4 regions of the Bradyrhizobium sp. 41S5 genome follow, and region 3 is predicted to be linked to each of the others. Evidence: riboswitches for the same ligand, from Rfam matches in the RefSeq annotation. Region 3 holds a riboswitch; each other region holds the start of a gene.
The links. Region 3 has a riboswitch for cobalamin ahead of HAP47_RS07340 (ribonucleoside-diphosphate reductase subunit alpha). Riboswitches for the same ligand answer to the same signal wherever they lie in the genome.

Region 1: another riboswitch for cobalamin. It lies ahead of HAP47_RS35170 (5-methyltetrahydropteroyltriglutamate--homocysteine S-methyltransferase); the one in region 3 lies ahead of HAP47_RS07340 (ribonucleoside-diphosphate reductase subunit alpha).
Region 2: another riboswitch for cobalamin. It lies ahead of HAP47_RS27295 (DUF1636 family protein); the one in region 3 lies ahead of HAP47_RS07340 (ribonucleoside-diphosphate reductase subunit alpha).
Region 4: another riboswitch for cobalamin. It lies ahead of HAP47_RS05610 (TonB-dependent receptor); the one in region 3 lies ahead of HAP47_RS07340 (ribonucleoside-diphosphate reductase subunit alpha).

Annotation. Positions count from the first base shown of each region.
Region 1 is NZ_CP083721.1:7,311,802-7,319,584, forward strand. It holds partial or broken gene istA (IS21 family transposase) at 1-664, shown strand, start outside; gene istB (IS21-like element helper ATPase IstB) at 573-1,436, shown strand; partial or broken gene HAP47_RS35140 (IS66 family transposase) at 1,439-1,804, opposite strand; gene HAP47_RS35145 (IS30 family transposase) at 1,812-2,801, opposite strand; partial or broken gene HAP47_RS35150 (IS630 family transposase) at 2,824-3,318, opposite strand; gene HAP47_RS35155 (group II intron maturase-specific domain-containing protein) at 3,398-3,700, opposite strand; partial or broken gene HAP47_RS35160 (reverse transcriptase domain-containing protein) at 3,845-4,012, opposite strand; partial or broken gene HAP47_RS41965 (helix-turn-helix domain-containing protein) at 4,017-4,208, opposite strand; cobalamin riboswitch at 5,108-5,304, shown strand; partial or broken gene HAP47_RS35170 (5-methyltetrahydropteroyltriglutamate--homocysteine S-methyltransferase) at 5,406-6,085, shown strand; gene HAP47_RS41795 (hypothetical protein) at 6,149-6,313, shown strand; gene HAP47_RS35175 (IS110 family transposase) at 6,390-7,499, shown strand.
Region 2 is NZ_CP083721.1:5,612,847-5,620,629, forward strand. It holds gene cobN (cobaltochelatase subunit CobN) at 1-2,054, opposite strand, end outside; gene cobW (cobalamin biosynthesis protein CobW) at 2,054-3,088, opposite strand; gene HAP47_RS27295 (DUF1636 family protein) at 3,085-3,459, opposite strand; cobalamin riboswitch at 3,553-3,768, opposite strand; gene cobO (cob(I)yrinic acid a,c-diamide adenosyltransferase) at 3,805-4,458, shown strand; gene HAP47_RS27305 (cobyric acid synthase) at 4,470-5,918, shown strand; gene cobD (threonine-phosphate decarboxylase CobD) at 5,923-6,888, opposite strand; gene cbiB (adenosylcobinamide-phosphate synthase CbiB) at 6,900-7,783, opposite strand, start outside.
Region 3 is NZ_CP083721.1:1,572,268-1,580,050, forward strand. It holds gene HAP47_RS07325 (short-chain fatty acyl-CoA regulator family protein) at 1-1,048, shown strand, start outside; gene HAP47_RS07330 (DUF6925 family protein) at 1,234-2,253, opposite strand; gene HAP47_RS07335 (hypothetical protein) at 2,402-2,926, shown strand; cobalamin riboswitch at 3,151-3,367, shown strand; gene HAP47_RS07340 (ribonucleoside-diphosphate reductase subunit alpha) at 3,488-6,400, shown strand; gene HAP47_RS07345 (ribonucleotide-diphosphate reductase subunit beta) at 6,421-7,551, shown strand; gene HAP47_RS07350 (hypothetical protein) at 7,577-7,783, opposite strand, start outside.
Region 4 is NZ_CP083721.1:1,182,522-1,190,304, reverse strand. It holds gene gspD (type II secretion system secretin GspD) at 1-980, shown strand, start outside; gene HAP47_RS05620 (tetratricopeptide repeat protein) at 1,057-1,530, shown strand; gene HAP47_RS05615 (PepSY domain-containing protein) at 1,523-3,028, opposite strand; gene HAP47_RS05610 (TonB-dependent receptor) at 3,031-5,271, opposite strand; cobalamin riboswitch at 5,378-5,573, opposite strand; gene HAP47_RS05605 (CobW family GTP-binding protein) at 5,803-6,732, opposite strand; gene HAP47_RS05600 (amidohydrolase family protein) at 6,734-7,783, opposite strand, start outside.

The sequences.
Region 1 (7,783 bases), 2.7 Mb from region 3:
TTCGACGGCTTCCATGCGGTGACGGCATCGGTCTCGAAGACCTGCCTGGTGCGCTTCGACAACAACAAGTACTCGGTCGCAGCCAGCGCAGTAGGACGACCGGTCGAGGTTCGAGCCTATGCCGATCGCATCGTCATCCGTCAGGACGGGCGCATCGCTGCGGAGCATCCACGATGCTTCGGTCGCGGCGAGACCATCTACGATCCCTGGCATTATGTACCGGTGCTGGCGCGCAAACCCGGCGCCTTGCGCAACGGTGCTCCCTTCAAAGACTGGGTGCTGCCAGCCGCGATCGAGCGGATCCGGCGCAAGCTTGCCAGCACCGACGATGGCAATCGGCAGATGGTCGACATCCTCAACGCGGTGCTGACCGACGGTCTGCCTGCGGTGGAGGCGGCCTGTGCCGAAGCGCTCAGTCACAGCGTCCATTCCGCCGATGTCGTGCTCAATATCCTGGCCCGTCAACGTGAACCTGCCCCACCGGCCAACATCATGACGCCGGCCGCACTGACGCTCCGTCATGCACCGATCGCCGATTGTGCCCGCTACGACAACCTCCGGAGGACCATCTGATGGAACGAACCCAAATCTTCGACCTCATGGGCGAACTCAAGCTCTACGGCATGAAGGCTGCCTTCGACGAGATCATGGCAACTGCCGTTAAGCGCCAGCACGAGCCTCAGCGCATTGTCGGCGACCTGCTCAACGCCGAGATCAACGAGAAGCAAGCCAGGTCGATCAAATACCAGCTCACCATCGCCAAGCTGCCGCTCGCCAAGGACATCGCGGACTTCCAGTTCGACGGCACGCCGATCAATCAGACGCTCGTCAATGATCTCGCTGGCGGCGGCTTCATCGCCCAACAACGCAACGTCGTGCTGGTTGGTGGCACCGGCACAGGCAAGACCCACCTGGCCATTGCCATCGCCAGAAGCTGCATCCGATCCGGTGCCCGCGGCCGCTTCTTCAACGTAGTCGACCTCGTCAATCGCCTCGAGACCGAGACCCGCAACGGACGGCAAGGACGGCTCGCCGAGCATCTGACCCGGATGGACTTCATCGTGCTGGATGAGCTCGGCTATTTGCCCTTCCCCCAGTCCGGTGGCCAGCTTCTCTTCCACCTCGTCAGCCGGCTCTATGAGCGCGCGTCCGTCATCGTAACCACCAATCTCGCCTTCGGCGAATGGCCGAGCGTGTTCGGCGACGCCAAGATGACCACCGCGCTGCTCGACCGATTGACCCATCACTGCGACATCGTCGAGACCGGCAACGATAGCTGGCGGTTCAAAAGCAGAGACGATGATCACGCCACCCGCGCTCGTCTCGCCTCCGCTATCCCGGCCAGCTCCGACGAGACGAGCGCTACCAGCAAACCCCGCCGCGCAAAGGGGTCAAAATTGGACGCCGATGAGGGGTCAAATTTGCAAGCCGATTGACAGGCGATGGCGGCCCAGTGCTCGGCGCCGCCGTCGGAGCCTGCGAACAGCGCATTTTTCCGATTCAGCGTGATCGGACGGATCGAGCGCTCGACGACGTTGTTGTCAAGCTCGATACGGCCATCATCGATGAAGCGCGTCAGGCCATCCCAGCGTGTGAGCGCATAGCGGATGGCGTCGGCCAACTTGCCCTTTTGGCTGATCAACGCGAGCTTTGCGCGGAGCCATCGCTCGAAGGCTTCCGCCAGCGCCCGGATTGTCTGCTGCCGAACGAGACGGCGCTCCTCGGCGCCGCGGCCACGGATGTCCCTTTCGATGGCGTAGAACTCGGCGATATGCTTGAGCGCCTCGCTGGCAATGGGCGCGGGGATGGAGTCACGTTTGAAGTGCAACGATTGATTTGAGTTTGGAGAATGCCTCGGCGGGTGTCTTGAAGTCCAGGCATTTGCGTGGGGTATCGAGCCGCCTGAGGGCGGCTGCCGTAATGTACCTGAGGTCGGTTTTGCGTGGTAGAGAGCGTCGTAAGCGCCCGATGGAGTTTTCCACGCCGCCTTTTTGCCAGGGACTATGGGGATCGCAGAAGAAGGTTTGGACGCCGAGGGCGTTGTGAAGCCTGTGATGCTCGGCGAACTCGGTTCCGTTGTCGAAGCTGATGGTTTTACGGATCGCCTGTGGAAGCTTGCCAAGTTGACGGGCGATGGTCCGAGGGGTGAGGACAGCTTTCCGATCGCGTGGATGCAGCACGATGCTGAAGCGGGCTTGTCGCCCGTGGAGAACCAGCAATCCTTGGCCATATCGCGCGAACAGCATGAAGTCGGCTTCCCAATGACCCGGCGTCCCGCGGCCTTCGACCTCGGAGGGTCGTTCATCGATCGAGCGCCGTTGTTTAATGAAGCTGGCAGGGCTGCCGCCTGGGCGTCGCCGGCGCCCTCGTCTGAGTTTATGGCACGGCAGCAGGCGGTGCCAGTAATCCTTCTGGGCCGTACGATGATAGATGAAACGATAGATTGACTCGTGGCTGATCATGACGCGACCATGCTCTCGCGCCAGTCGACCAGCGATCTGCTCCGGCGAATGTCCCATCGCAAGGCTTTTGCCGACGCAGTCCCGCAGGGCCGGCTGGCGCGCCAGCTTGAAGCGGCCATCCTGCCGTCGCCGACGTTCGGCCAATTGTTGAGCCCGGACAGGTTCGTAACCGCCCCTCCAGACCTTGGTAGGCCGCGAGTTGCGCTCCAGCTCCCGACTTATCGTCGACGTCGCGCGGTCAAGCGCAGACGCAATATCGTTTTGAGATTTACCGCCTGCAGGCAGGCGGTAAATCTCAACGCGCTCTTCAAGGCTGAGCTGGCCATAACATTGTCCCATCGCCACAACACCCTAGAGCGTTTCACATTTTGACTGAAGCATAACCGGCGTTTGCGAAGTAGTTTGGCATTCGCGAGGCTGGATGTCCTGAACGAGGTGACCGATTTGGCGCCAAGTGTCTTCGACGGTGCGCCTCTGAGCCTGCCGCATCCAGTGTTTGATCTTGGAGAAGGCCTGTTCGATCGGGTTGAGGTCGGGCGAGTATGGCGGCAGGTACCAGAGCCTGGCGCCAGCAGCCTGGATCATCTGCCTGACAGCTTTCGACTTGTGGCTTCCGAGGTTGTCGAGAATGACGATGTCGCCTTCGCGCAGGGTTGGCAGGAGAAGGTGCTTCACATAAGCGCAGAAGCATTCGCCGTTGACCGGGCCGCCGAAGACGCAGGGTGCCGTGAGTTGGTCATGGCGGAGCGCGCCGAGGAATGTGAGGGTATCGCCAGTGACCGTGCGGGGCGAAGCCGCGCAGGCGTGCGCCCATGGGGCCCCAGCCCCGCAAAGGGGCCATGTTGGTCTTGATCCAAGGGTGAGTAGGCCGGGGGATTTTCACCCCCGGCCTCTCGCAGAACGGTGCGTGAACCTCTCGGTTCACACCGCTCCCGTCAGGTGAACGTGGTCGTTCCGAAGAACTGCCAGTGTACGAACAGCTCCGCGTTATTCCGAGCCAGCTTTCGCAAGAACAGCGAAGCACCGGTTTTGTGGAGCCGGAAGCGCTTGTACTTTCGCATGGTCCACGCCTTCAGCTTCTGATTGACGTAGTCGACCAGAGAGAACAGCGCTGAACGGCTGAACCGACCATAATAACCTATCCACCCCCGGAGGAGCGGATTGATCTGTTGGGCAATCTCAGCCAGCGTCCCCGGCGTTTGCCGGGGAATGTGCAAGCTTCGGATCGTTGCTCGCATGGTCTTCAAAGCTGTCGGACTGACCGCCGGGGTGTATCCACAAAAGAATTCCTTCCGCTGTGACGTTGCCACCTGCCGCGGCCTGAACTGATATCCGAGAAAGTCAAACTTGACCCTCTGATACGTTCGCCGACGCCTGTTGTCCATGCAATAGACGATCTGCGTCTTTGTCGGGTGCATCTGAAGTCCGCACACCTCCAACCTCGCTTGAAGCTCCGCCCTAATGGCCTCTGCTTCTTGCTCGGTCCGGCAGTGCACCAGTCCGTCGTCGGCATACCGACACCAAGGGAGGTCGGGATGTGTCCCCGCCATCCAGATCAAGCACGGGCTTGCGGTGACCGCCGATGTTGCCAAGCGCAACCGAGCCGGTCGCCCGCTGCCGCTGTGACCACTTCACAACCGACGAGAGCGCAACACCAAACCGTTCCGCCACAGATCGGCAGCTCTCGCCCGCTAAAACCGACGCCACCACACGCTCGCGAAGATCCAGGGAAAGAGGTCGGGTCATGCGATGCTGGCCTCCAATCCAGTCAGCATCTTGAATCATAAACCGCCAAAAACCGGAATCCCCTCCGATTCAGTTAAGCAATGAAATGCTCTAGTTGCAGCGCCAGGCAGATGTGCTTGGCACTCAAGGGCCCACAACGATACGAAACCGCCCATCAGCGCCGGGCGTTTGGAACAGACGCCGCCGAAGTGCACGCTTTAAGCAGGCGGGCAAGATGGTAGCATTCACTCGCTGGCATGCGCGATCGCTCGTGTCGGCCGACGCATATCGTGCTCTTCAATCGACCGGAAGATGCGGCCTCGACGCAAGTCCTGTCCTCCGCAAGCAGGTAGAGGCGCCGAGCCGTGCTAGCCTCGGCTTGAGCCGATCAATAGTTTCGAGAGAAACTGTCGAGCGGTGTTACTCAAGAGCGGTCTTACCATCAACCCGAACAGGCCGACCGCCGAGACGGCAACAGCAAAGACACCGAGGGCACTCCAAACAGCCATTTTCATTGCGAGCCGGTCTCCTTGGTTTGGTTGATATGCTTGCCTGGGCAGTATCGCCAAAAAGTGTCCGAGTGACGCCTACCAGAAATGGCTGGCATCACAGAACCACCTCGCGCCGCGTATGCTATCTTATTCGGTGGATCGTTGATTGCTTGGAGAAGGCAGCGCAGCGCGCCGTGCTTGATGAACCGGGGCCAGCTTGCATGAAAGCCGTCTGTTCGACCAAGTGGTCCTCGGTGCAAAGGCGGCGTATTCGGATTTGTCGCTGCCCACGCGGAGGGACATTCGGGATGTCATCCGATGTCCGTGATTGTAGAGCGACTTCTGCATCGAGTATGAACGGCGGGCATGCCGCTAGGCACATTAGCAGATCGCAACATGACGCGAGGTTGACGGAATATCCCTTTTGCCGATAATTGAAGGTGTCGAGGTTCTCCGGTCTCATTAGGCCGGAGCTAAGAGGGAAGCCGGTGTCAATTCCGGCGCTGTCCCCGCAACTGTGAGTAGCGAGCTGTCCAACGAAGGCACTGAAGCCTGACGGTTTCGGGAAGACCGGACAGCAGCGCTGAGCCGCGAGCCAGGAGACCTGCCCCGCCACTATCTTCGTCCACCGGCGGGTGTCCCGGTGGTGCGCCAAGCAACGGTCGCTCGCGCGGCTTCTTCTGCCTGCGTCCGCCATGGCCTTTGCCACCAATATGGGGTTAACGCTATGTCTCTTCTCTCTCTTCCGGTTGCCACACTCGGAACGCCACCCATCGGTCCAAGGCGAGAGCTCAAGGTTGCGCTCGAAAGTTACTGGGCCGGAAAAATCGCCGAACAGCAGTTGCTCGAGGATGCAGCTGGCCTACGTGCCGCAAATTGGGCTCGCCAGAGGTCTCTCGGTGTCACCGTGATCCCATCGAACGATTTCTCACTGTACGACCAGGTGCTCGACACCAGTGTCATGGTTGGTGCCATCCCAGCAGTCTACGAGCCGAATGCCGGATCCATTTCGCTCAAGACATACTTCGCCATGGCACGCGGGGCACAATGCGACGGTCAGGATGGGAGTTGCGGTCACCCGTCGCGTGGATATGGCGCACCCGCGCAGGAGATACCAAATGGTTCGACACCAACTACCATTACATGGTCCCGGAATTTCACCCGGGGCAGACTTTCAGACTATCCTCTCGCAAACCAATCGAGGAGTACGAGGAAGCCAAGGCCCTTGGCTTTCAGACGCGCCCTGTCCTGATCGGGCCGGTTACATTCTTGAAGCTTGGCAAGAGTGCCGATCCTGCGTTCCAGCCACTGTCACTGCTAGATGACCTGATACCGGTCTATATTGAGCTTTTGAAGGAATTGGCCAAACGCGGGGCAAATTGGGGTCAATTCGACGAACCTTGCCTGCAACCATGATCTTGATGCTTCGGCGAGCAACTCTCCGGCTTCGCATTTACCAAAAACGGTTGGGTGCAATCCTATGGCTCGCGCTGTGTCCGGCCGCCGATCCTGTTTGGAGATGTCTCGCGGCCGAAGCCGATCACGGTGGACTGGTGGCGCTATGCGCAGTCGCTAACCAAAAGGCCGATGAAGGCGATGTTGACCGTAAGACCGTATGTCCGCCTCTACCGATGAGGTGGCTCGCCCTACACTGCGCGTCCGAGGGTTGCTCGGGCGAACCGAGCCGATCCTCATCACAGGAGGACGAGCCGTGGCAGATTATAGGGAAGCATTCGTCGGAATCGATGTGGCCAAGCTGAGAAATGCCGTCGCGATTGCGGATGCAGGCCGGGAGGGGGAGGTTCGGTTCTTCGGCGAGGTTGATGCTTCGGCCACCAACATGCGCCGCGTCTTAGGGCGGATCGCCAACCGGTTTGACCGCGTCCACTTCTGTTACGAAGCCGGCCCGACTGGCTATGGTCTTTATCGCCTGATCCGGTCGCTCGGCCACCAATGCACGGTGGTGGCGCCGTCGCTGATCCCAAGGAAGCCGGGTGATCGTGTGAAGACGAACCGCCGGGACGCCGTTTCTCTCGCGCGGCTGCTACGCGCCGGCGAGCTGACGGCGGTATGGGTTCCCGATGAAGGTCACGAAGCGATGCGCGACCTCGTTCGCGCTCGATCGGCAGCGGTTGAGACGCTGCGCATCCACCGGCAGCAGGTGAGCGCCTTCATGCTCAAGCATGGCCGCACCTATCCCCGCAAAAAGGGCTGGACGATGCGCTATTTGCGTTGGCTCCAGGAACAACAGTTCGACCACCCCGCACATCAGATCGCGCTACAAGAAATGGTCGAAGCAGTTCGCGTCGCCAGGGACCGGGTCGACCGGCTCGAGCGCACGATCGAAGAGTTCGTCTCGACCTGGTCTCTGGAGCCGCTCGTGCGGGCGCTTCAAACATTGCGCGGCGTCGATCTGGTCGTCGCAGTGACATTCGCAACCGAGGTCGGTGACGTGAGCCGTTTTGAGGGCCCACGTCAACTTATGGGTTACCTCGGTCTGGTGCCAAGCGAGCGATCGACGGGAGAGGCTGTCAGACGTGGCGGCATCACCAAGGCCGGCAACGGCCGTGTTCGCCACATGTTGGTCGAAAGCGCCTGGACATATCGACACCCGCCGAAGATCGGCAAGACAAAACTATACCGGCTCGAACAGACGTCGCCAGCAGTGCGAGAGATTGCTTGGAAGGCGCAGAGCCGCTTGACGGCCCGGTACCGGAAGCTGGCGGCGCGCGGCAAACGAACGACGGTGGTCTGCACCGCTATCGCCCGTGAACTGGTGGGGTTCATGTGGGCGGTTGCCAGGCAAGTGCAGACAGCCTGATCGAGCGCCCTTATCATCGTGCATGGGCGGAGGCGGGACCACGGCAGAGGGAATGCCCGTCAGACGCTTTGTGGCCGGCAAGAGCGCCGACGCCCGCAGTAAGATAGGAGCAGACCTCGGACGCACAATCGGGAATGCGGTAGCCAACCCGCGCATCAGAGCTTGATCACCGACGTCCTTCGGTTCCGCCTCCACCTATGCACGACCATCTCTATGAATAGCCGATCGACGACGATCGGGGCGGTGCTCTGCGTTCTAATCCTTGACAGCGGACATCAGAGCGC
Region 2 (7,783 bases), 4.0 Mb from region 3:
GCTGCCCTCTCCGCCTCTCCGCAAGCGCCCTGCCCGAACACATGCAGGCCGTCGCCGAACTGGCTTTCCTTGAGATCGCAGACGAAACGATCGATCTGGGGAATGGCCTCGGCCGCGGAGGCTGACGCCGCGAGACCGAGATCGTTCTCCAGCCCGGCGATGCGTGCTTCCTCGCGTATCGCGGCAATCAGCCGCTGCCGCCGCGCCGGATCGAGACCGTCCGCAGTCGAATATTCATCGAGCAAACGCTCGAGCCTGCGCAACCCATCCGGCACCGCGGCCGGCGCGAGCGGCGGCGGCAGGTGGCCGATCGTCACGGCGCCGACCCGGCGCTTGGCCTGCGCGGCCTCGCCGGGATCGTTGACGATGAAGGGATAGATGACGGGCAGATCGCCGATCAGCGCTTCCGGCCAGCATGCGGATGACAGCGCAACCGACTTGCCGGGCAGCCATTCCAGCGTTCCATGCGCGCCCATGTGAACGACGGCATCGATGCCCTGCTGCCTGAGCCACAGATAGAACGCGACATAGGCATGGCGCGGCGTGCGCGAGAGATCGTGATAGTCGGCATCGCGCTGACCGACCTCACCGCGCTCCGGCTGAACCGCGATGATCGACTTGCCGCTCGGGATCGCCGCGAAATGAAACGCGCCATCGCGGCAATCGGGATCATCCTCCGGTGCGCTCCATGCGCGCGAAAGATCGTCCTGGAGCTGCCGCGGAAGGCTTGAGATCGCTGCGCGATATTCGGCCACGTCCCATGTCAGCTTCCGGTGCAAAAGCGCGTCACCCAGCGGCCCCACCGGCTCAAGGTCAAAGCCCGCAGCCGCGAGATCGGCCAGCAACGCCTCGATCGAGGCAAGTGCATCGAGGCCGACGGCATGCGCGATCTGGTGCGGGCGGCCGGGATAGTTCGAGAGCACGAGCGCAAGCTGCTTCTCCTGCACCGGCTTGTCGGCAAGACCGTGCCAGGCTGCCACGCGCGCGGCGACCGCTGCGACGCGCTCGGCATCCGGCCGATGCGCAAGACGCGCGAATTGCAGATCGGGATCGCGCTCGCCGGGCGATTTGAAGCTCACGACGCCCGTGAACAGGCGGCCGTCGACCTCCGGCAGCACCACGTGCATCGCGAGATCGCCGGGCGACAGGCCGCGCAGCGACAAGGCCCAATCCTCACGCTGCGCCGTCGACAGAGCGACCTGGAACACCGGGCACGATGCGGCATCGAACGGCGTCGTACCGTCGTCACCCGCCGCGGAGAACGCGGTCACATTGACGATGGCGGCCGGGCTGCATTGCGCGAACTGAGCGCGCAGCCAATCGGCCACGCCCGCCGCCTTCAACGAGGTGACGAACACGCCGTGGGCATCGAATCCCTTTTCGCGCAAAGCCTCGATCAGCGCATCGACCGGCGCCGTGTCGCCGGCCGCCAGATAGGAGCGATAAAAAGTCACCAGCACAAGCGGCCGGCCATCCGGTGCCGGCAGCGCCGCGACGGCACCGCGCTGCGAGTCGTAGACGCCGATCTCGGGAAGATCGATCTCACCGACAACCGGCCCGGCATAAAGGCCGGACGCCAGCGCCAGTTGCGCGATCACGGCCTGCGCGGCAACGGGGCCGCCCTTGTCGCACAGCACCTTCAGGCGGCGCAGCGTCGAGACCGGCAAGGTCGAGAATTCATCCAGCCGCAAATCGTCGCGGCCATCCGCCGGCAGCACCACCAGGGCGATGCCGCGTTCCTTCGCCAGGCGATGCACCACTGCCAGGCCATATGACCAATAGGGTTCGCCGCCGATCAGCCGCACCAGGATGCCGCGCGCATGCGACAGGGTCCGCTCGATATAGGTATCGACCGACAGCGGATGGCGCAGCTCCGCGAGATTGGCGAGCCGCAGCGACGGCAGCGCGGCACGGCCCCGCCGCCAGCCGGCTGCAAACGCGGCAAGGTCGCTGTCGGAAAACGACAGCACCACGAGATCGGCCGGATCCTGGCCGAGGTCCCTTGGCGTCGCGGTCTCCTCAAGGCCGCGGCTCTCGCGGAAGACGACGTGCATCAGACACCTAGTCGCGCCCGGATCGCGGCTTCATCGATATCGCTGTGTTCGCCGATCACGACGAGCTTCGACTGCCGCGCCCGCGCGCCCCAGGGCATGTCGAACTGATGCCTCACCCGCTCGCCGACCGATTGCACGAGCAACCGCATCGGCTTGCCTGCGACCGCGATATATCCCTTGGCCCGCAGCACGTTCTGCTCGCGCGACAGCCCCTTGATCGACGCGATGAGCGCGTCGACGTCCGAAATCTCCGGAAGGTCGATCACCACGGAATTGAAGTCGTTGTGCTCATGTTCGTCCTCACCGTCGTGGTGAGACGGCCGCGACGCGAGGTCATCTTCCGCCGCCGCTTCAAGACCGAGGATCACGCGGGCGTCGATCGCGCCATCGACGATGGGCAACATCGGCACCTCGCGCGGCATCTCGGCTGCGATCAGCGCCTTGGCCGCTTTGATCCCCTCGGCACCCGCGAGATCGGCCTTGGTCAGCAGCACGATATCGGCACAGGCGATCTGATCCTCGAACACTTCGGACAACGGCGTTTCGTGGTCGAGATTCTCATCTGCCGCGCGCTGCGCATCCACGGCGGCCGGGTCCGGCGCAAAGCGGCCGGCAGCAACGGCCTCCGCATCGGCCAGCGCGATCACGCCGTCGACCGTGATCCGCGAGCGGATTTCCGGCCAGTCGAACGCCTTCAGCAACGGCTTCGGCAACGCGAGACCCGACGTCTCGATCACGATATGATCGGGCCTCACGGGGCGCGCCAGCAATTGCTCCATCGCCGGGATGAAATCGTCGGCGACGGTACAGCAGATGCAGCCATTGGCGAGCTCGACGATATTCTCGGTCGGGCAATTGGCGTCGGCGCAGGACTTCAGGATCTCGCCGTCGACGCCTTCGCTGCCGAATTCGTTCACCAGCACCGCGAGCTTCTTGCCGTTGGCATTCCGGATCAGATGCTGGATCAGCGTCGTCTTGCCGGACCCGAGAAAGCCGGTCACGACGGTGACCGGAACCTTGGCGAGCGTCATCATTCTGCGGCCTCCGGCACGACGGCGATGGGTGGAATGCGGGCAAGCGATTGCTTGCGAAAGATTTCCGGGCGGCTGCGCCACGGCACGATGCCGTCAGGCGCCGCGGCATAGGCGGAGGCGCCGGCGATCACATCCCTGGCATTGTCAGCGGACAGGCGGCCGTAGACATAGGACCATCGCCCCGGCGCGCTGAGTGCGACCGAGCAACCCTGGCTGCAAGCCGACAGGCATTCGACCGGAACCAGATTGACGTCATCGGGCACGCCGGCCTCAACAAGCGCGGCATGCAGGCGCGCACCGGGCGCGATCTCGCCTTCGGCCGCCGTCTGGCCGGCGCGACAGGTGATACAGACATGAAGTGTAACGCTCATCGCCCTTCCTGGATTGACTGCGGGAAGCGATGAGGCACACGAACCTGACGTGAACAGGTTCGTTCCCCGTCGCGGAACACCCCGTCCGCCGGTCTCAAACACACTGCGTCGGCAGGTCTCCCGGCTTGCGGAGTAGGATTTCTCCCGTGATGCCCACCTTCCCGACTCCATCAGGGAATCAGTGGCTTGGGCATCTCTCCGGTCACGGTCGCGGGGGCGGCTGCGCTTTGGGCAAACCTTGCGGTCCGAGCCCTATCGCATTCCCTCTTCGCCTGTCGTAGGACAGGAACCAACGCGGGGTCACCATTCGTCCTGGCCTCGCACTTGTCAAGCCGAAGGAACGTGATGATTTCTGATGGAAACGACGCTGACGACGGCGACGTCGGCACCGACCCTTCGCTGGATGCGCGCCATGCGGCCAAAATGGCGAAAAAGAAGGTCGCCCGCGACAAGATCATGGCGACCAAGAGCGGCGAAAAGGGTCTGATCATCGTTCACACCGGCGCCGGCAAAGGAAAATCCTCCTCCGCCTTCGGCATGATCGTGCGCTGCGTAGCGCACGGCTTTCCCTGCGCCGTGGTGCAATTCATCAAGGGCGCCTGGGATACCGGCGAGCGCCGCCTGCTCACCGGGCATTTCGGCGATCTCTGTCAATTCCATGCGATGGGTGAAGGTTTTACCTGGGAGACGCAGGATCGCGCCCGCGACATCGCGGCAGCGCAGGCCGGCTGGGAAAAGGCCAAGCAGCTGATCGCGGATCCGAGCCTGCGCATGGTCGTGCTCGACGAGATCAACATCGCGCTCCGTTACGATTATCTGGCGATAGCCGATGTCGTCGAGTTCCTGACGACGTCGAAGCCGCCGATGACGCATGTCGTGCTCACCGGGCGCAACGCCAAGGAGGAGCTGATCGAGATCGCCGACCTCGTCACCGAGATGACATTGGTGAAGCATCCGTTCCGCTCCGGCATCAAGGCCCAGCCGGGCGTCGAGTTCTGACTGTCAGCACCATGGCGCGCGCATTGATGATCCAGGGAGCCGGCTCGGACGTGGGCAAGTCGCTCGTCGTCGCCGGCCTCGCGCGTGCCGCGAGACGGCGCGGCCTGCGCGTGCTGCCCTTCAAGCCGCAGAATATGTCCAACAACGCCGCCGTGACCGTCGACGGCGGCGAGATCGGGCGTGCGCAGGCGTTGCAGGCGCTCGCTGCCGGCGTCGAGCCGCACACCGACATGAACCCGGTGCTGCTGAAGCCGGAAACCGATGTCGGCGCCCAGGTCATCGTGCACGGCAAACGGATCGCGACCGCACGCGCGCGCGAATATGCCACCATGAAGCCGTCGCTGATGGGCGCGGTGCTGGAGAGCTTTGGGCGCCTGAAGCAGCGCGCCGACCTCGTTCTGGTCGAAGGCGCCGGCAGCCCCGCCGAAGTCAACCTGCGCAAGTCCGATATCGCCAATATGGGCTTTGCGCGCAGAGCCGACGTGCCCGTGGTGCTGGTCGGCGATATCGACCGCGGCGGCGTCATCGCGCAACTCGTCGGCATCCAGGCGGTGATCGATCCTGATGATGCCGCGATGATCCAGGGTTTTGTCATCAACAAATTCCGCGGCGATCCGACGCTGTTCGACGACGGCTACCGCCTGATCGAAGCCCGCACCGCCTGGCGCGGCTTCGGCGTGCTGCCCTGGTTCGTTCGCGCCGGCGAGCTTCCGGCCGAAGACGCGCTCGGGCTCGGCGAGGCGCGCAAGCCCGGCCAGTGCAAGATCGCCTTCCTTGCGCTGTCGCGGATCGCCAATTTCGACGACCTCGATCCGCTCAAGCTCGAACCCGGCGTCGATCTCGTGATGGTGCGGCCGGGCCAAGCCATTCCGGGCGACGCGCGGCTCGTCATCCTGCCCGGCTCGAAATCGACCCGCGGCGACCTCGCCTTCCTGCGCGCGCAAGGCTGGGATATCGACCTGCTGGCGCATCATCGCCGCGGCGGCCATATCCTTGGGCTGTGCGGCGGATACCAGATGCTTGGGCAGAGCGTCGCCGACCCTGATGGGATCGAGGGACTCGCCGGCGAAACGCGCGGCCTCGGGCTGCTCGATGTCACCACCACCATGACCGAACAGAAGACGCTGACGCGTGTCAGCGCCGTGCATGTTGCGACGGGTCAGCCGATCAGCGCCTACGAAATTCACATCGGACGCACTGATGGCCCGGATCGCGCGCGGCCCTTTTCAAGGCTTGACGGCTCGCCGGAAGGTGCCATGTCGCGTGGCGGGCGCGTTCACGGCAGCTATCTGCACGGCCTGTTCGCCTCGGACGGATTTCGCAAGGCGTTTCTTGCGCGGCTCGATATCCCGGCGGCGGATCAGCCATATGGCGCCAGGGTCGAGAGCGCGCTCGACGCACTTGCCGAGCACATCGAGGCCCATCTCGATGTCGAGGGCCTGCTCGCGCTGGCGCGCTAAACCATCAACACGACAACGCGGCAGAAAGGCGGGACCATTCGGCCTCGCTGCCCGGCAGACCGAGGCGCAACCATCCCGGCTCTTGCTGAAAGGCGCGCGACCAGATCTGGCCGCGGGCAAGCTTGTCCTGCACGGCCAGAGCGTCGCCGGTCTCGTAGAGACGAAACAGCGGCGTACCGCCGAGCAGCGTCCAGCCCTGCGATCGCGCCTCCGCATCGAGCCTGGCACAATCGTCTGCGAGCCGCGCAATCGTCGCCGTTGCCCAGTCGCGATCGAGCAAGGCGCGCCGCCCGATCGCGATTGCGGCGCCCGAAACCGGCCATGGGCCCACCATCGCCGCAAGCGCAGCGATATCCGGCTCGCTGCCAACAGCGAAGCCGAGCCGCAAGCCCGCAAGTCCGTAAAACTTGCCGAATGAGCGCAGGATCAGGAGCCCGGGTTGTCCGGCCTCTCCTGCAAGTGACAGGTCGGGCACAGCGTCCGCAAAACTCTCGTCAATCACGAGCCGGCCAACGCGCGGCAGCAGCGCGAGCAGTTCGCGCCGATCATGGCACCTGCCATCCGGATTGTTCGGATTGACGACGATGCCAATGTCCGCTCGCGCAAGCGCTGCGAGATCGGACACCTCGGTCACGTCCCAACCGGCGGCCGACAACATCCCGGCATACTCATTGTAGGTCGGCGCAAGAATGCGCGCCCTCCCGCGCGGCGCCAGATGCGGCAGCAACTGAATCGCGGCCTGCGCTCCGCCCATCGCCACGATCGGCGCTTCGGTGCCATAGGCCCGCCGCGCGGCGTTGTGCAGCGACTCGATATCGGATCGCGACGGCAGCGCATTCCATTGCCGCAGCTCGACATCGACGCCAGGATAAGGCACCCGATTGATCCCCGTCGACAGATCGATCCAGTCTTCCGCAGCCCCGCCGAACCGCTGCTGGGCGACATCGAGATTTCCGCCGTGCTCACGCATGCGCCGCTCCTTCACGCCAGCGCCAGGGCCACGAACGCCGCGGCCAACAGCATCATGGCGTAACGATAGAGTTTCAGCCCGGCGAGGACATCAGCGGCGGCCGGATCGCGCGCGCCCTCGTTCAGCCAGGGCTCATCCGCGATGCTGCCGTGATAGATGCGAGGCCCGCTGAGCCGCACACCGAGCGCGCCGGCCATCGCAGCCTCCGGCCAGCCGGCATTCGGCGAGCGATGGCGGCGCGCGTCGCGCAGCATGCAGGACCAAGCCTGCGAGAAGCGCGGCGCAAGCAGCACGAACAGCAGTCCAGTCAGCCGTGCCGGAACGAGATTGGCGAGATCGTCGATCCGGGCAGCGGCCCAGCCGAAGGCTTGATGCCGCTCGGTGCGATGACCGATCATGGAATCCAGTGTGTTGATGGCCTTGTAGCCAAGGATTCCCGGCAGGCCGAACAGCGCCCCCCAGAACACCGGCGCCACGATGCCGTCGGATGCATTCTCGGCAAGGCTCTCGATGGTCGCGCGCGCGATGCCGGCGTCGTCGAGCGTTGCCGGATCACGACCGACAATCTGCGCGACCGCCAAACGCGCGGCCGCGATGTCGCCGGACGCAAGCGGATGTGCCACCGCGGCGACATGGTCATGCAGAGAGCGCAGCGCCACCAGCGGCCACGCCAGCACACCGACCAGGACGACGTGAACCCATCCGGACGGGAGCAAAGATTGCACGGTCCAACCCAGCGCCGTCGCCAGCGCGATCACCAGGATGGCAGCCGCGACACCGGCGACGTGACGAAACGCCGGCGGATCGGAGGCCCGGTTCCAGGCGGTATCGACGAGATGGATCAACCGGCCGAGCCAGGTCACGGGATGGCCGATGCGAGCAAACAGCCAAGCCG
Region 3 (7,783 bases):
GGCGCGCCTTGGACAAGACCGCCAAGGGGATGCAGCCATGTTGCCCTCGACGGCATTCGAGGAGGTCCGCGACTTCTTCTACGCCAATCACAACTACATCGCCGAACTGGACGAGGCCGCCGAGCAGATTGCTCTCAAGATCAACCTCAAGGCGGGGCAAGCGGCATTGGCGCTCGCTTCCTACCTCGGAAGCGACTTTGGCGTACGTATCGTGATCGACGGCGTGGATGATATCGCTGCGGGAACGCAGAGGTGGTTCGACGCCCAGACGAAGACGCTTCATCTGTCTCGCCGCCTGCGGCCGGGACAACAGGCGTTCCAGTTAGGCACGCAGATTGCCATGTTGTCGTTCGATCGCGAACTTCAGGCACTGGTCGACAAGGCCGGCCTGATCAGCAAGGAAGCGCGGGGTCTTGCCCGCATCGGCCTCGCCAACTATTTCGCCGGCGCCTTGGTGCTCCCTTATGCGCTATTCCTCGAACAGGCGGAGCAAAGGCGTTATGACGTTGAACTTCTGACGCAACAATTCGATGTCGGCTTTGAGACGATCTGCCACCGGTTGAGCACGTTGCAGCGTCCCAACGCGCGCGGCGTTCCGTTTTTCTTCATTCGGGTCGATCGCGCCGGCAATATCTCAAAACGTCAGTCTGCGACCGATTTCCACTTTTCCCGCGTGGGCGGAACGTGCCCGCTCTGGAACGTGTACGAGGCATTCGCCAATCCCGGAAGGATACTCACGCAGCTCGCGCGAATGCCGGACGAACGAACGTATCTCTGGATCGCGCGAACCGTGTCGCATGGCCGTGGCGGTTATCTGGCCCCCGCGAAAACATTTGCCGTCGCTCTGGGATGCGACATCCGTCATGCGGGAAGCGTCGTCTATTCGCAGGGGCTCGACTTGACCGATCCCTCGGTGCCGACGCCGATCGGGATGGGCTGCAAGGTTTGCGAACGTCCGGAATGCGCGCAGCGGGCTTTCCCGCCAATCGGCCGCGCGCTTCAGATCGACGAGACGCGCTCCCGCTTCGCCCCGTATGCGACGTCATGAACCGCGGTTTTATTTGGACGTGATACCGGGTGCGTCGCTGGCCGATGTCGTCTTGTCTCTTGAGAGAAGATTGCGAGGGCCGCTCGCAATGTTTGACCCCATTGCCTGTATGGGCTCATGTGAGTCTAACAACAAACCATCGATGGTGGTTGGGTCCGTATTGAGTCGCCCCGAGCTTGCACGCCTCAATGGGTTTGATGATATCTCTCACCATGTTCATCATCCTCGCGTGGCTCCGCACGATCGTGTGTTTGAAGCCATCTCGCTAACGACAATCCCTTATGTCCCTGGGATTTGAGTTGCCGCAGTGAGACGCGGATTGCTGTGCGGCCCTCGCGGCTCCGAGGCGTGGCAATCGATTGAGGCCCCAGATCTTCTTCGATGGCGGCCAAGACGCGCTTCTTCAGATTGTGAACCTCGGGAGATCCCCATTTCCTGTGCAGCTTCTGGAAAGCTTCGTGATGGGCGATCGCGAAAGGAATTGCCGTTCCGAAAGCATCCTTAGCAGGGTGCGCGGGATAAAGGTGCGCGCATGGTATCCAGCCTTCTGGCACGGGTTCAGTTGCAGGATGCGTGCGGCGGCTCTTCAGAAGCTTTGGTAGGACGTGGGTGTGCGGTCCGTCTGGGCTCTTTTCGGTCTCGGCCGGGATGGGCTGGTACACTTCGACCCGGCCGATGCGACTGATGAAGACGCGATGCGGGTTGATCGAAAATATCACGCTGATTGCCGGATTTCCGACCTCAAATAGGGGGCGGCCGGTATACTCGCGCAGTCGTTCAACAGCTTTCAGGTCGGCGACCCGTATGCAGAGATCAGCCTGAAGCGCCTTGAGGCCGAGATCAAATAGAACGCCTCGTCGGTCGTCTACTCGCAGAGCGTCCTTATCGGTGCCAAGCTCAGTCAAAGTGGTCCGGCGGTTCATCACGCAATCGGCCTCGCGAAGACACAGCGAAACCCGATGGCTCCAGGAATCTTTGGTTATGCTTTCCGAAGCGAACGGACGAATTCCGCCGCGAAGTTTGATTTCAATGCCGCCGCGAGCTGTGAAGACGCGAACAGCTTCGCCAGCTATCGTCAAGTTTCCCGTCTCATCAACATCCCGAGAGAATTCTGCAATGCCGCCGAAAGTCCCGACACTCCATTGTGTAGTGGGATTCTGGAGTTGCTCGATGATGAGTAGCTTCACCGGGTCGATCGCAGTCATGAGGTCTCGCTACGCGAGGAAGCGATGTCCGCTAGTGACAGGTTTGATATCAAATGAGCCAAGAGTTTGCTAATTCCGTAGATGGGACCAGATTAGACCGCGATCTTATACCCGGGGTTGACAATGGGATGTCGTTTGGATCAGCACGATGATTGTCTCACCAATTAAAAGTCGATTTCTGGAAGTGAAGCGAGAAGGTACTGTTGTGACATTCCGTTTCGAGCCGCAAGCTGACTTAACCATCGGCTCGCATCAAAGGTTCAAGCAATCTATCCGGCTTGTCAAAACACAGCTGAAATGCGTTGCCGATCAGGTTCAAACACAAGGCGGCTGCGTGACGGCCCGGTCCCTGAATGCGGACATAGTCGAGATTACCAATCTTGTCTCGGAAATCGATGCAAGGCTCGGCCAGCTTCGCGACGAGAAGGTCCCGATCAAGATGCTGGAGGAAGTTCTCGGAGTGACACCGCGGGAGCGCCAGCGGTGGACAAAGGATGGTCGGCTCCCCGCAAAGGGAAACGCTTTCATCCAGCGCGGACAAACTATTCGGCTATGGACATACTCGCCGGACGTGGTCGCGCGATTGCTGAAGCACCCTGAAATAATCGATGGCTGGCGTAAGGCTGATCTCGCTAAGGCCGCTGGCACGACCGCATCGTCTGAGCAGATCTGATTGATGGGAGTGTTGGGTCGGCTTTAGGTCGCAAACGTCTCTTTGAGTCGCTGACAGAATCGGTGCAGTCTCGTCATGTCTTCTCCCCTCACGTTCCGGAGGGACACGGGAGTTCAAATGCCCCCCGATGTGGATAACGGGGCCAATTTGTCTCGAGAGGGTCTTGCGAAGCGATTTTTTGAGTAAAGGCATTAACCGCCCATTGACACTTCGCGGCGAATATCACCACATATAGATGTCATGGTTCCATTGGATCGCAAGATTTGGTGGCTAAGAGGGAAGTCGGTGAATCGCACATGCTGCGAGATTCCGGCGCTGCCCCCGCAACTGTAAGCAGTGAGTCACGCCCGATTTAAGTCACTGATGCGCCGTGCGCATTGGGAAGACAGGGCGTGGCGACGACCTGCGAGCCAGGAGACCTGCCGTGACATCAGAACGTCCACGGGCGGGGTGTCCGGCGGTTGCTCGTTTGCCATGCCCGGCGTTCGCCGGCCATGCGATCTGGCGCCTGTCGCAAATCCAGCCCCCATAACAACTGCATTTCTTCCACGGGGCCTGCCGATGTCTTTGTCTCTCGATCGCGAACTGGCGAAAGCCACTCCTGTCATTCAGTTGCGTCCAGATTCACATGCCGCACCGGAAGCGCAACTTCCGATGCAGGTGATCCGCCGCAATGGGACGGTGTCGCGCTTCGACGCCAGCAAGATTTCGGTCGCGATGACCAAGGCGTTCCTCGCCGTCGAGGGCCACACGGCGGCGGCCTCGCGCCGCGTCCATGAAGTGGTCGAGCAGTTGACGGCGGAAGTCGTCGCCGCGTTGTCGCGCCGGATGAGCGAAGGCCGCACCTTCCATATCGAGGACGTGCAGGACCAGGTCGAATTGGCGCTGATGCGCAGCGAGCACCACAAGGTCGCGCGCGCCTATGTGCTCTACCGCGACGAGCGCACCCGGCAGCGCGCGGAGCAGGACGCCGTCAAGTCCGTCAAGCCACAGGCCGGTCCGCAGCTTCAGATGACGCTCGCCAACGGCGGCAAGGTGCCGCTCGACAATGCGCGCCTCGCTCTGATCGTGAACGAGGCCTGCGCCGGCTTGGAAGGCGTGGACGCCGCCGCCGTTCTCGCCGAAACCCACCGTAATCTCTACGACGGCATCAGCCAGGATGAACTGGCGCTGGCCTCCGTGATGGCCGCCCGGACGCTGGTGGAGCAGGAGCCGAACTACGCCTATGTCAGCGCGCGGCTTTTGCTCGACAAGCTGCGTACCGAAGTGCTGTCCCATGTCGAGGGTACCCCGGCCAACGCCTCGCAGACCGACATGGCGACGCGCTACGCCGAATACTTTCCGGCCTATATCAGGACTGGCATCAAGGCCGAACTGCTCGACGGCGATCTCGCGCGCTTCGACCTGCCGCGGTTGGCGGCGGCGCTGAAGCCGGAGCGGGACCTCGCGTTCCAGTTCCTCGGCCTCCAGACGCTGTACGACCGCTATTTCCTGCACGAGCGCGGCAACCGCATCGAGCTGCCGCAGGCGTTCTTCATGCGGGTCGCGATGGGCCTTGCTGTGCGCGAGATAGACCGCGAGGCGCGAGCCATCGAGTTCTACAATCTGCTGTCCTCGTTCGACTTCATGGCCTCGACGCCGACGCTGTTCAATTCGGGCACGCTGCGGCCGCAACTTTCGTCGTGTTTCCTGACCACGGTGGCCGACGACCTCGACGGCATCTTCAAGTCGGTCAAGGACAACGCGCTGCTGGCGAAGTATTCTGGCGGCCTAGGCAACGACTGGACCCGGGTGCGCGGCCTCGGCGCCCACATCAAGGGCACCAATGGCGAGAGCCAGGGCGTGGTGCCGTTCCTGAAGGTGGCCAACGACACCGCGATTGCGGTCAACCAGGGCGGCAAGCGCAAGGGCGCGGTCTGTGCCTATCTCGAGACCTGGCACATCGACATCGAGGAATTCCTCGACCTGCGCAAGAACACCGGCGACGACCGCCGCCGCACCCACGACATGAACACCGCCAACTGGGTGCCCGACCTGTTCATGCAGCGGGTCGCAGCCGACGGCGAATGGACGCTGTTTTCGCCGGACGAGACGCCCGACCTGCACGACCTCTACGGCAAGCCGTTCGCCGAACGCTATGCCTTCTACGAATCCAAGGCGGCGAGGGGCGAGATCCGAGTGTCCAAGCAGGTCCGCGCCACCGACCTCTGGCGCAAGATGCTGACCATGCTGTTCGAGACCGGCCATCCCTGGATCACGTTCAAGGACCCCTGCAACCTGCGTTCGCCGCAGCGCCATGCGGGTGTGATCCACTCGTCGAATCTCTGCACCGAGATCACGCTCAACACCTCTGATGACGAGACCGCGGTCTGCAACCTCGGTTCGATCAACCTCCTCAACCACATCAAGGATGGGTCGCTCGACGAAATCCGGCTGAAGAACACGACGATGACGGCGATGCGGATGCTCGACAATGTCATCGACATCAACTTCTACACCATCCCCGAGGCGCGCCGTTCCAACCTGCGTCACCGTCCGGTCGGCCTCGGCCTGATGGGTTTCCAGGATGCACTGCAAGCAATGCGGATCGCCATCGCGTCCGATGCGGCGGTGGCGTTCGCCGACACCAGCATGGAAGCGATCTCGTACTACGCGATTTCGGCTTCGGTGAACCTGGCTGCCGAGCGCGGCAAATATCCGTCGTTCGAGGGCTCGCTGTGGAGCCAGGGAATCCTGCCCATCGACTCGATCGAACTCTTGGCGGATGCCCGCAGCGGCCTCGATATGGATCGCTCCAGCACCCGTGACTGGGCCAGCCTGCGCGCCCGCGTCCGGACCATCGGTATGCGCAATTCCAACGTTATGGCAATCGCGCCGACGGCGACGATCTCCAACATCTGCGGCGTCGCGCAGTCGATCGAGCCCGGCTACCAGAACCTGTACGTCAAATCCAACATGTCGGGCGATTTCACCGTGGTGAACGAGTTCTTGGTCCGCGACCTCAAGGCCCGCGGCCTGTGGGACGAGGTGATGGTCAACGATCTCAAATATTTCGACGGCAGCGTCGGTTCGATCGACCGCATCCCTGATGACCTCAAGGCGCTCTATGCGACCGCGTTCGAGATCGACAGCGCCTGGCTGATCGAAGCGGCATCCCGCCGCCAGAAGTGGATCGATCAGGCGCAGTCGCTCAACCTCTACATCGCCAACCCCTCGGGCAAGAAGCTCGATGCGCTGTATCGGCTGGCGTGGACCCGCGGTCTGAAGACGACCTACTACCTGCGCTCGCGCTCGGCGACGCATGTCGAGAAGTCGACGCTGAAGGGCACCGACGGCAAGCTCAACGCCGTGACCTCGGTCTCGATGATGTCCGCCGGTTCGGCCGTCAACGTGTCCTCCGCCGTCACCGCGCCGGATCTAACTACGGTCATGGCGTGCTCGATCGATAACCCCGACTGCGAAGCCTGCCAGTAAGCAGAGAAAAGGAAACCACCATGCTTGACTGGTCAGACAACGCATCCTCCACCGCCCGCAAACCGGCCCCGGCGGTTCTGCTCACGGGGCCAATGCCGGAGCAGACGGGCCTTGGTGCCATCGACCGCACCGGCGGCCGGGTCTCCGTGGACGAAAAGCGAATGATCAACTGCCGCGCCGACGTCAATCAGCTTCTGCCGCTGAAGTACAAATGGGCGTGGGAGAAGTACCTCGCCGGCTGCAACAATCACTGGATGCCAACCGAAGTCTCGATGCAGGCCGACGTCGCGCTATGGAAGTCGCGCGACGGCCTGACCGAGGACGAGCGACGCGCCATCAAGCGCAACCTTGGCTTCTTCGCGGCCTCTGAAAGCCTGGTCGCCAACAACATCGTGCTGGCGATCTACCGACACCTCACCAATCCGGAATGCCGGCAGTATCTGCTGCGGCAGGCGTTCGAGGAGGCGGTGCACACGCACACTTTCCAGTACATCGTGGAAAGCCTCGGCCTCGACGAGGGCGAGCTGTTCAACATGTACCGCGAGGTGCCTTCGATCACCGACAAGGCGGCGTGGGCGATCAAGCACACCCAGCATCTCGACGATCCCGACTTCAAGACCGGGACGCTGGAAGCCGACCAGGCGTTTTTGCGCGACCTCGTCGCGTTCTACGTCATCTTCGAAGGCATGTGGTTCTACACGGGTTTTGCGCAGATCCTCTCGCTCGGCCGCCGCAACAAGATGGTCGGCATAGCCGAGCAGTATCAGTACATCTTGCGCGATGAATCGATCCACCTCAACTTCGGCATCGACGTCGTCAACCAGATCAAGATCGAGAACCCGCACCTCTGGACCAAGGCGTTCCAGGACGAAATCCGCGAAATGGTGCGGGCCGCTGCCGAGCTGGAAGCTGCCTACGGACGAGACACCATGCCGCGCGGCTTTCTCGGCCTCAACGCCGCGCTGTGCGAGCAGTACATGCACTTCATCGCCAACCGCCGCTGCGCCCAACTCGGACTGGCGCGCGTGTTCGATGAGGCCGAAAATCCGTTCCCATGGATGTCGGAAGCGATGGACTTGAAAAAAGAAAAGAATTTCTTCGAGACCCGCGTGATCGAATATCAGAACGGCGGCGCACTGAGTTGGGAATAAGAAGAATCGGCGCGCTCTGACGCTGTTAGAGCGTGGCCGTTTTCAGTTTAAGAGATGAGGGCGAGGCGAGGGTGACGTCCTGAAACTTCCATTCGACGAGCGCGGTTTGATTTGAAAGGTCTTCGAACAAGATGGCCTCGCTGGCGCCCACCGACGACTCTTTGCCGTTGATCCACAGCAGCCAATAGCAATTTGGCTTCGAACCATCAGTTACCCCGTCGATGCTATCAAG
Region 4 (7,783 bases), 390 kb from region 3:
GGATCACGCCCGATGTCGTGAACAACAATCTGCTGATCTACGCCGACCAAGCCAACTACCGCATCATCGAGGCGACGCTGCAGCAGATCGACGAGCCGCAGCTCCAGGTCGCGATCGATGCGACGATCGCCGAGGTCACGCTCAACAACACTTTGTCCTATGGCGTGCAGACCTATCTCACCAGCCGGAACCTCGGCCTGAAGCCGAACACCGGCTCGATCCTCGGCACCCAAGCCACCACGGCGCCCGCGACCACCACGGACGCGACCACCGGTGCCGTCTCCGTCGCCGGCTCGGTCACCAACGCCTTCATTAACCGCGCCTTCCCGGGCTTCAATTTCCTGATCGGATCCGAGACGCAGCCGAGCCTCATCCTGGATGCGCTGCATGCCGTCACCAGCGTCAAGGTACTCTCCAATCCATCGCTGGTCGTGATCAACAACCAGGTCGCGACGCTGCAGGTCGGTGACGTCGTCCCGGTGTCGACCGGCAGCGCGACAGTGCTGACCGGGAGCAACACGGTGGTCAACACCATCGACTATCGCAACACCGGCATTATCCTGCGGGTCTCGCCGCGCGTCAGTGTGAACGGCACCGTGCGGCTCGATGTCGAGCAGGAGATCAGCAACGTTCCGCAGACCAGCGCGAACAGCTTGACCCCGACGGTGTCGGAGCGGAGGGTCAAGAGCCAGATCGCGGTCGCCAACGGCCAGACCGTGCTGCTGGCGGGCCTGATCAGCGAACAGCAGAGCGGCAACCGCAATGCGCTACCCGTGCTTGACCAGATTCCCGGCCTCGGTGATGCCTTCGGACATCAGAGCAACGGCACCCAGCGTACCGAGCTGATCATCTTCATTCGCCCGCAGATCATCCGCAACGGTTCCGACGCCCAGATCGTGGCCGAGGAGCTGCGATCGAAATTGCGCGGCAACATCGCAACGACATCGACCAATGCGCCGATCACCACCGCCTACCACTGAGCCGGGCCGCACGGTGCGCCGCGTGCTCACGCAACGGACCGCCCTCTGCGCCTCGCTTGCGGTCGCGCTTTGGGGCATGACCGCGTCCGTCGCGAGCGCCGACAACGTGGCGCGCGGAACGGCCGCCTTCCATCGCGGCGACTATGTCAGGGCGTCCCGGGAGCTCGCGCCGGCCGCCGACCGCGACAACCCAAGGGCCCTCGGCCTGCTCGGCTTCATGTACGAGCACGGCTTCGGCGTCCCGCAGGCCTATGACGCCGCCGCCGATCTCTACTATCGCGGCGCGGTGCAGGGCGATCCGTTCGCGCAAGCCATGCTCGGCCTGATGTACGACAAGGGCCACGGCGTTCCGAACGACTATGTGCTGGCCTACAAATGGCTCAATCTGGCGGCGGCCCGCACCGGCGGGCGGCAGCGCGATGCCTATCTCCGATTCCGCGATGCGGTTGCCTCAAAGCTCTCGAGGTATGAGATCGTCGCCGGCCAGCGGTTTGCATTGGGATGGGTCCCCAGCCGGCCGGCGCCGGATGTGCGTCTGACGGTCAAGTAGCTCCCCGCGCCGGCTTCAAGCTGGGAGGCGCGTGTCCCCTCCGCACCTTGCGCCGCGAGAGTCGGCGCCAGCCGATCACGATACCGCTGATCGAAACGATCGTGCCGACCGCCGACAGCAGCCAGACCACGACGTCGCGCGCCGGCGAGATGCGCAGCAGCAGCGGGAAGTCCAGACTGTGCAGCGCGTTGAACAACCAGCGGTAGGACCGGCGGCTGTCGTCGCTGCGATCGAGGATCTCGGCGCTGAACGGAGAGATGTGCAGCCAAGTGTGCGCCGGATCATCGAAGACGATCCGCAGCACCGGAAGCTCACGCTCATGGTGCAGCGTGTACCAATAGGCGTCCGGCTCGTCGAGTTGTCGCACCGATATCAGCGCTGCTCCGGGCATTGCGCGCCGGGCGGCTGCGATGATCTCATCGCGCGAGAGCACCACGGGCGCGCCGGTCACGGGATCGGCAAGGCTTCGACGGCCATTGCTGTCGTCGAGCATCACCAGGGGGCGGCCGCCGATCCAGACGTAGCGCGCTTCCACGGCCTGCGCGGATGGTGCGGCCCGGAAGCCCGCAACGATATCGGGTGTGTCGTGACCGCTGTATACGGCCGCGATCGCGCGCATAACGCCGCGGCCGGAGAACGCGCCGCCGGGATTGAGCGACAGCCAGCCGCTGAACATCCAGGTGAAGATGAAGATGCCGCCGACGAGACCTCCGATGTGATGCCAGGCCATCCAGCCGCGATAGGGCGAGACGGCACCGCTGGCGTAACGGCGCGTCAGCCGCAGGCGGAGAATGCCGATCCAGAAACCGGTGACAGCGACCACCAGACACACACCAGAGATCCACAGCACCACGTCCCGCCACAGCGGACCATCCTTGCGCAACACGGTCGGATAGATCCAGTGCGGGATCGAGCCGAGCCAGTTCCAGATGCGCTCGCGTCGCGTGGTGTCGAGCGCGATCTCGCCGTTGCGCGAGGAGACATAGAGCTCGGTGCCGTCAGCGTCGCCGAGACCGATCAAATAGAGCGGCCGCAACGGATCGAAGCGTGCGGTGACCGACCATTGATCGCGCGTCACGGTATCGAGCAGTTGCGGCTGCGCGGCCCGCGGGTGATGCCGCGCAATGGCAAGCGCCTGGTCCGGCGTGATTCCGTCGATCACGCTGCCGTCGATCGCCGAGATGGTGACGGCGCCTCCCTTCCATCCAGTTACGCGATAGACCGGAACGTCGTCCATCATCGAGAGCCGTAGATCGCGCGGATACTGCTCCGCGCCCGCGATCGCCATGGCGCGATCAGGAGCGACCTGCACCTTGCTCCAGAGAATGACGGGGAGCGCGGACAGGCGTTCGCTGTCGGTGAGACGCGGAAACGCCACGTACATCATGACGAGGCCGGAGATGAACCACATCGCGAAGAAGAGACACGTCGCAATGCCGATCCAGCGATGGACGACATAAAGCCATCGACGCGCTCGCCGGATCAGAGCGTTGCGCATGGTCAGAACTTCACGTTGACGGACAATTCGGCGGTGCGCGGCATACCGAGCAGCCACTGCCCCGTCCCGTTCGAGGTCACCGCGTAGACCTTGTCGAATAGATTGTAGACGCGGAACGCGACCGTGGTGCGATCATCCGGCTTCCACCTGATACCGCCATTGACCACATTGTAGCCCGGCCGCAGCTGGGTGTTGGCGAGATCGGAGTACATCGCGCCGACGATCTGGACGCCGCCATAGACCGACCAGTTCGGCGCGAAGTCCCAGGTCAGCCAGACGTTCGAGACCTGCTGCGGAACGTTGACCGGGACATTGCCGTTGTAGCTGACGACCTTGCCGCCGACCACCTGGCTGTTGTTGTCGTATCGGGCACGCAGCAGCGCAAGATTGGCGTCGACGCGCCAGCCGTCGTTCAGCGCGAGCCCGATCGATCCTTCGACCCCGCGGGATGATTGTTGGCCGATCTGCAGTGCCAGGCCGGCAGTTGGATTGCTGGGATCGGGAATGGTCAGGCCGGTCTTGACGATCTCGTACCCCGCCAGCGTCCACTCGCCGCGGCCGCCCCAGAACGACTGCTTGACGCCGATTTCGGTCTGCTTGCCGGTCGCGAGTTGGAAGGTTTTCTGTGAGGTCGACAGCGAGATCAAGTTGCTGACCGGATCGACGCCGACCGCATACTGGCCGTAGAACGCGAGGTTCTTGATCGGCTCGTACACCAACCCGGTTCGCCTGCTGGTGCCCGACAGCGTGGTCTCAAAATTGTTCGCCGGCGTCTTGTAGTCCGTGCGATCGACCTCGGGACGATCGTACCGGACGCCGGTGACGAGCGACAATTGATCGGTCAGCGACAGGCGATCTTCGGCGAACAGCGCGTATTGATTGACGATCGCGTTGAAGCCAGGCGTCGTCGCCGTGGTCGTCGCGAAGAACGATCCGGGATCGAACACGTAAGGATTGACCGACGACGCGCCGCCATAGGGCGAATTGTTGGTGTGGGTGAAGTCGATCCGGTTGACGTCGAACCCGGCGACGAACTGGTTCGCGAGCCCGAGGACGTGACCGCTGAAGGTCGTATCCATCCGGTTGCCGAGCTGCTTCTGGTCGTGGAAGATCTCGATGTAGCTGGAGCGGTCGATCAGCTGGGTCTTCGGGTTCCAGGTGTAGTTTTCGATATCGCGCCAGTGCCGCTCGCTGGTCAGATAATACAGCGTGTTGTTGATCTTGATGCCGTCGGCGACGTCCCACTCGGTCTTGAACTGGGTCCAGCCGTCCTGATAGCGGATCGCGCCGTCCAATGCGTTGTAGTTCTTGAAGCGCAGCGCGTCCTGGATCGTGCCGTTGATCAGCGGCGTGCCGAAATAGCGCGACGGGCTGCGGTCGCCGTAAGCTTCAGAGAGCGTAAAGGCGAGATTGTCCGATGCCTGCACGCGCACGGCGGCGGAGACCACTGCATTCGAGGTCTTGTCGCGATCGACCCAGCCGTCCGACATGTTGCCGGTGGCGTTGATGCGGTAGGACACATTGGGATTGATCGGACCAGTGCTGTCGACCGACAGCCGCCGCGTCATGTTGCTGTCGAGCGAGACCTCGGCCTCATTATAGGGCGTGCCCTGCGGCTTCTTCGGAACGACGTTGACGACGCCGCCGATCGCGCCTTCGCCGTACAGCACCGAGGCCGGGCCGCGCAGCACCTCGATGCGTTGCGTCGACCAGGTGTCGTAGGGGAATGTCAGGGTGCCGGAGCCGATATAGAAGCGCGTGCCGTCGTACAGCGTCATCACCGAGTTGCTGCCGGCAAAGCCGCGGGTGCTGAACGACAGGCCGCCATTGCCGGGCGCCGGCGTTGCGATGAACCCGGCCGCGTTCTGGGTGACGGCATCGAGCACATTGTGCTGGCCGCGTTCGGCGATGGTTTGCGCCGTGATGATCTCGACGCTGGCCGGCGTCTGCAGCGGCGTCAGGTTGAGACGACTGCCTGCACCTCCCTGCGTGGTGGCGTTGAGCGTCGGCGATGCCGATCCCGATGCACCTGACGCCGCAGCGCGCGGCCGCGACGACGTCGCCGAGTTGCGGCTTCGCGCCGCGGGGTTGGGCTTTGTGGATGTCGAGGGTGCGACCTCGATCGGATCGAGCGTCGTGGGTGGAGATGTTTGTGCCGAACCTTCAGCCGGCAGCAGCAGCGATGACAGGGAGCAAACGAGACCGAGGCGCCAACGGCGCGCAGCGGGAGAGGACGGAGACATGAAAGGACTCGCGGTAACGTGGCACGTCACCGCGAACGCGGACTGGCGCATTGCCCCAAAGGCAGTGCTCCGATCCCACCAGGACGCCCCCGCCCGATATGCTCGCGTGTGACCACGACTGACGGCAGGTCTCCTGGCTCACGGGTCATCGCCTGTCGACGCCTTCCCGGGCGGAGTGGCCCAGTGGCAAATTGACGAAAGGCTCGCCGTTTACAGTTGCGGGGACAGCTGCGGCATTGGGGTTACCCTCGCACCGCATTCCCTTTTGATCCCCGAAGGGAACCGTCGACAGAAACGATAGGTGGTGCGGGATGGGCTGTCAATTCGATGCGATTGTCGCACTCATGCGTTGCGGGATGATGCTGCTGCGATGACGCGGCGACAGCGCCGGCCGACGCGAGGATTCTCTATTCCGTCATCCTGAGGTGCGAGCGGAGCGAGCCTCGAAGGATGCACGGCCACGCTGGTGGCCGTCGATCCTTCGAGACGCCGCTTCGCGGCTCCTCAGGATGACGGAATACCTAATTCGCATCACCCTGCTCCGACACATCCCTGCATCACCTCATCGATCTCGGCCCGCGACAGAGCGCCCATCTCGGCGATGAACACGATTCGCGTGCGTGGCACACCGGGTGCCGGCACGCCGCCGGCAGCCAGTGTCGCGCGTCCGCCGGCGAGTTGAAACACCGTCAGCCGTCCGGGCTGCTCGACCGTCTCGAACAATCCCTTCGCCCGCGCCAGCTTCGGCGCCAGTCTGCCGATCGCCTGCTGCAAGCGCGGCAACCGCACCGGCCGCTCCGAGGTCCAGCTCAGCGTCTCGAACCGGTCCGATACCGGCCGTCGCGGCGCGGCCTCGCGCGGCGCCGGCAACTGATCGAGGTCCGCGGGAAACAGCAGCGCTGCAGGCACCTCGCCATGCAAGGCATCAACGACCACGGCCGCCGGACGCGCTGCCCGTACCGCGTCGCGGATCGCGGCGCACGCGGCTGCATCGGCCAAGTCGACCTTGCTCAGCGCCACCACATCCGCTGCCCGTAGTTGCGAACGCAGCAGCACATCGTTCAGCATCGCCGAAGGCTGCGTCGCGTCGACCACGCACAGCACGGTCTCGAGCGGCGCCTCCTTCCAGATCACCGGATCCATCAGGTTGCGCACGATGTCGGCGGGATCGGCAATCCCGCTGGTCTCAATCACGATGAGTTCGGGACGCGGATCACGCCGCAGCAAGGTTGCGAGGGTGCGCAGCAGATCGCCCTCCAGCGTGCAGCAGATGCAGCCATTGCTCAGGCTGACCACGCCGTCGCTGGCGCCCGCGATCAGTTCCGCGTCGATATTGATCGCGCCGAAATCGTTGACCACGGCGGCGATGCGGCGGCCTTGCGCATGCGCCAGCAGATGGTTGACGACCGTGGTCTTGCCCGCCCCGAGAAAACCCGCGACCAGCAGGATCGGGACCGGCACGTCAACCCCCAGCGACGGGCCGGCGCACCGGCCGGCCGGGCCGTGCCGCGACGTCGAGGACGCCATCATTGATCAGCGGCTGGCCGCTGACCACGAGATGCCGCACACCTTCCGCCGGGCGGTTCATCGCGGAGAAGGTCGCGCGGTCGCTGAGCGTCTCGAAGTCGAACACCACGACGTCAGCGTCGGCGCCGACCTGCAACCTGCCCTTGGCGTGCATCGCCGGCGTGCTCGCCGACAGAATCTCGGCCGGGATCAGCGCGCATTTGCGGATGCCCTCGAGCAGCGACACCTTCCGGCGCTCGCGCACCCATTCGCGGATGAAGCGGGTGAAGCAGCCGGCCGAACGCGGATGCGAGGTGGCATCGTCGGGCAGCGGCCAGGCGTCGCCGGTGTAGGGGCGGCCGTCCGATAGCGTCCACGGCATCGCGTCGGACGCGATCGCACCGCCCGGATACAGCACCGCCATGTCGAGCAGATCGCGATGATGCGCGTTGTTCTCGATATCGAGCACATGCCACAGCACCAGCGTCGAGGGTTCCGCGGCCTGCGCCGCCAGCAGTTCCTCGCGGCTGCCGAAGCGGTGACCGTCGGTCACGCGCTGCACCGAATCATAGCCGAGGCCGTTGCGCTCCTCGAATTTGGGATCGCTGAAGAAGGTCGCCGCCAGCACGGTCGAGCCGGTGCCGTAGGGATAGGCCTCTACCGTGATCGGCAGGCCCTGCGCCTGCGCCTTGGCGATCAGCGCAACACAGCGCTCGATGTCCGTCTTGCTCGACGAGTTGAAATGGCAGATGTGCATGTGCGCGCCGGTTGCGCCGGCATAGCCGATCAGGCGGATATAGGCCTCGGCCGCGCTCTCGGGATCGATGCGGGACATGTAAGCGACGTGGGTAAAGGTCGGCACCGCATGATCAGCGGCGAGCTGGCACACCGCGGTCAGTTCCTGCACGCCGGCGCCCGGCGCATAGGCGTTGAGAATACCGATGCCGATGCCGCCCTCATTCAGTCCGGTGGCAAGGCGCGCGAGGATGCCGCCGACCTCGTCCTC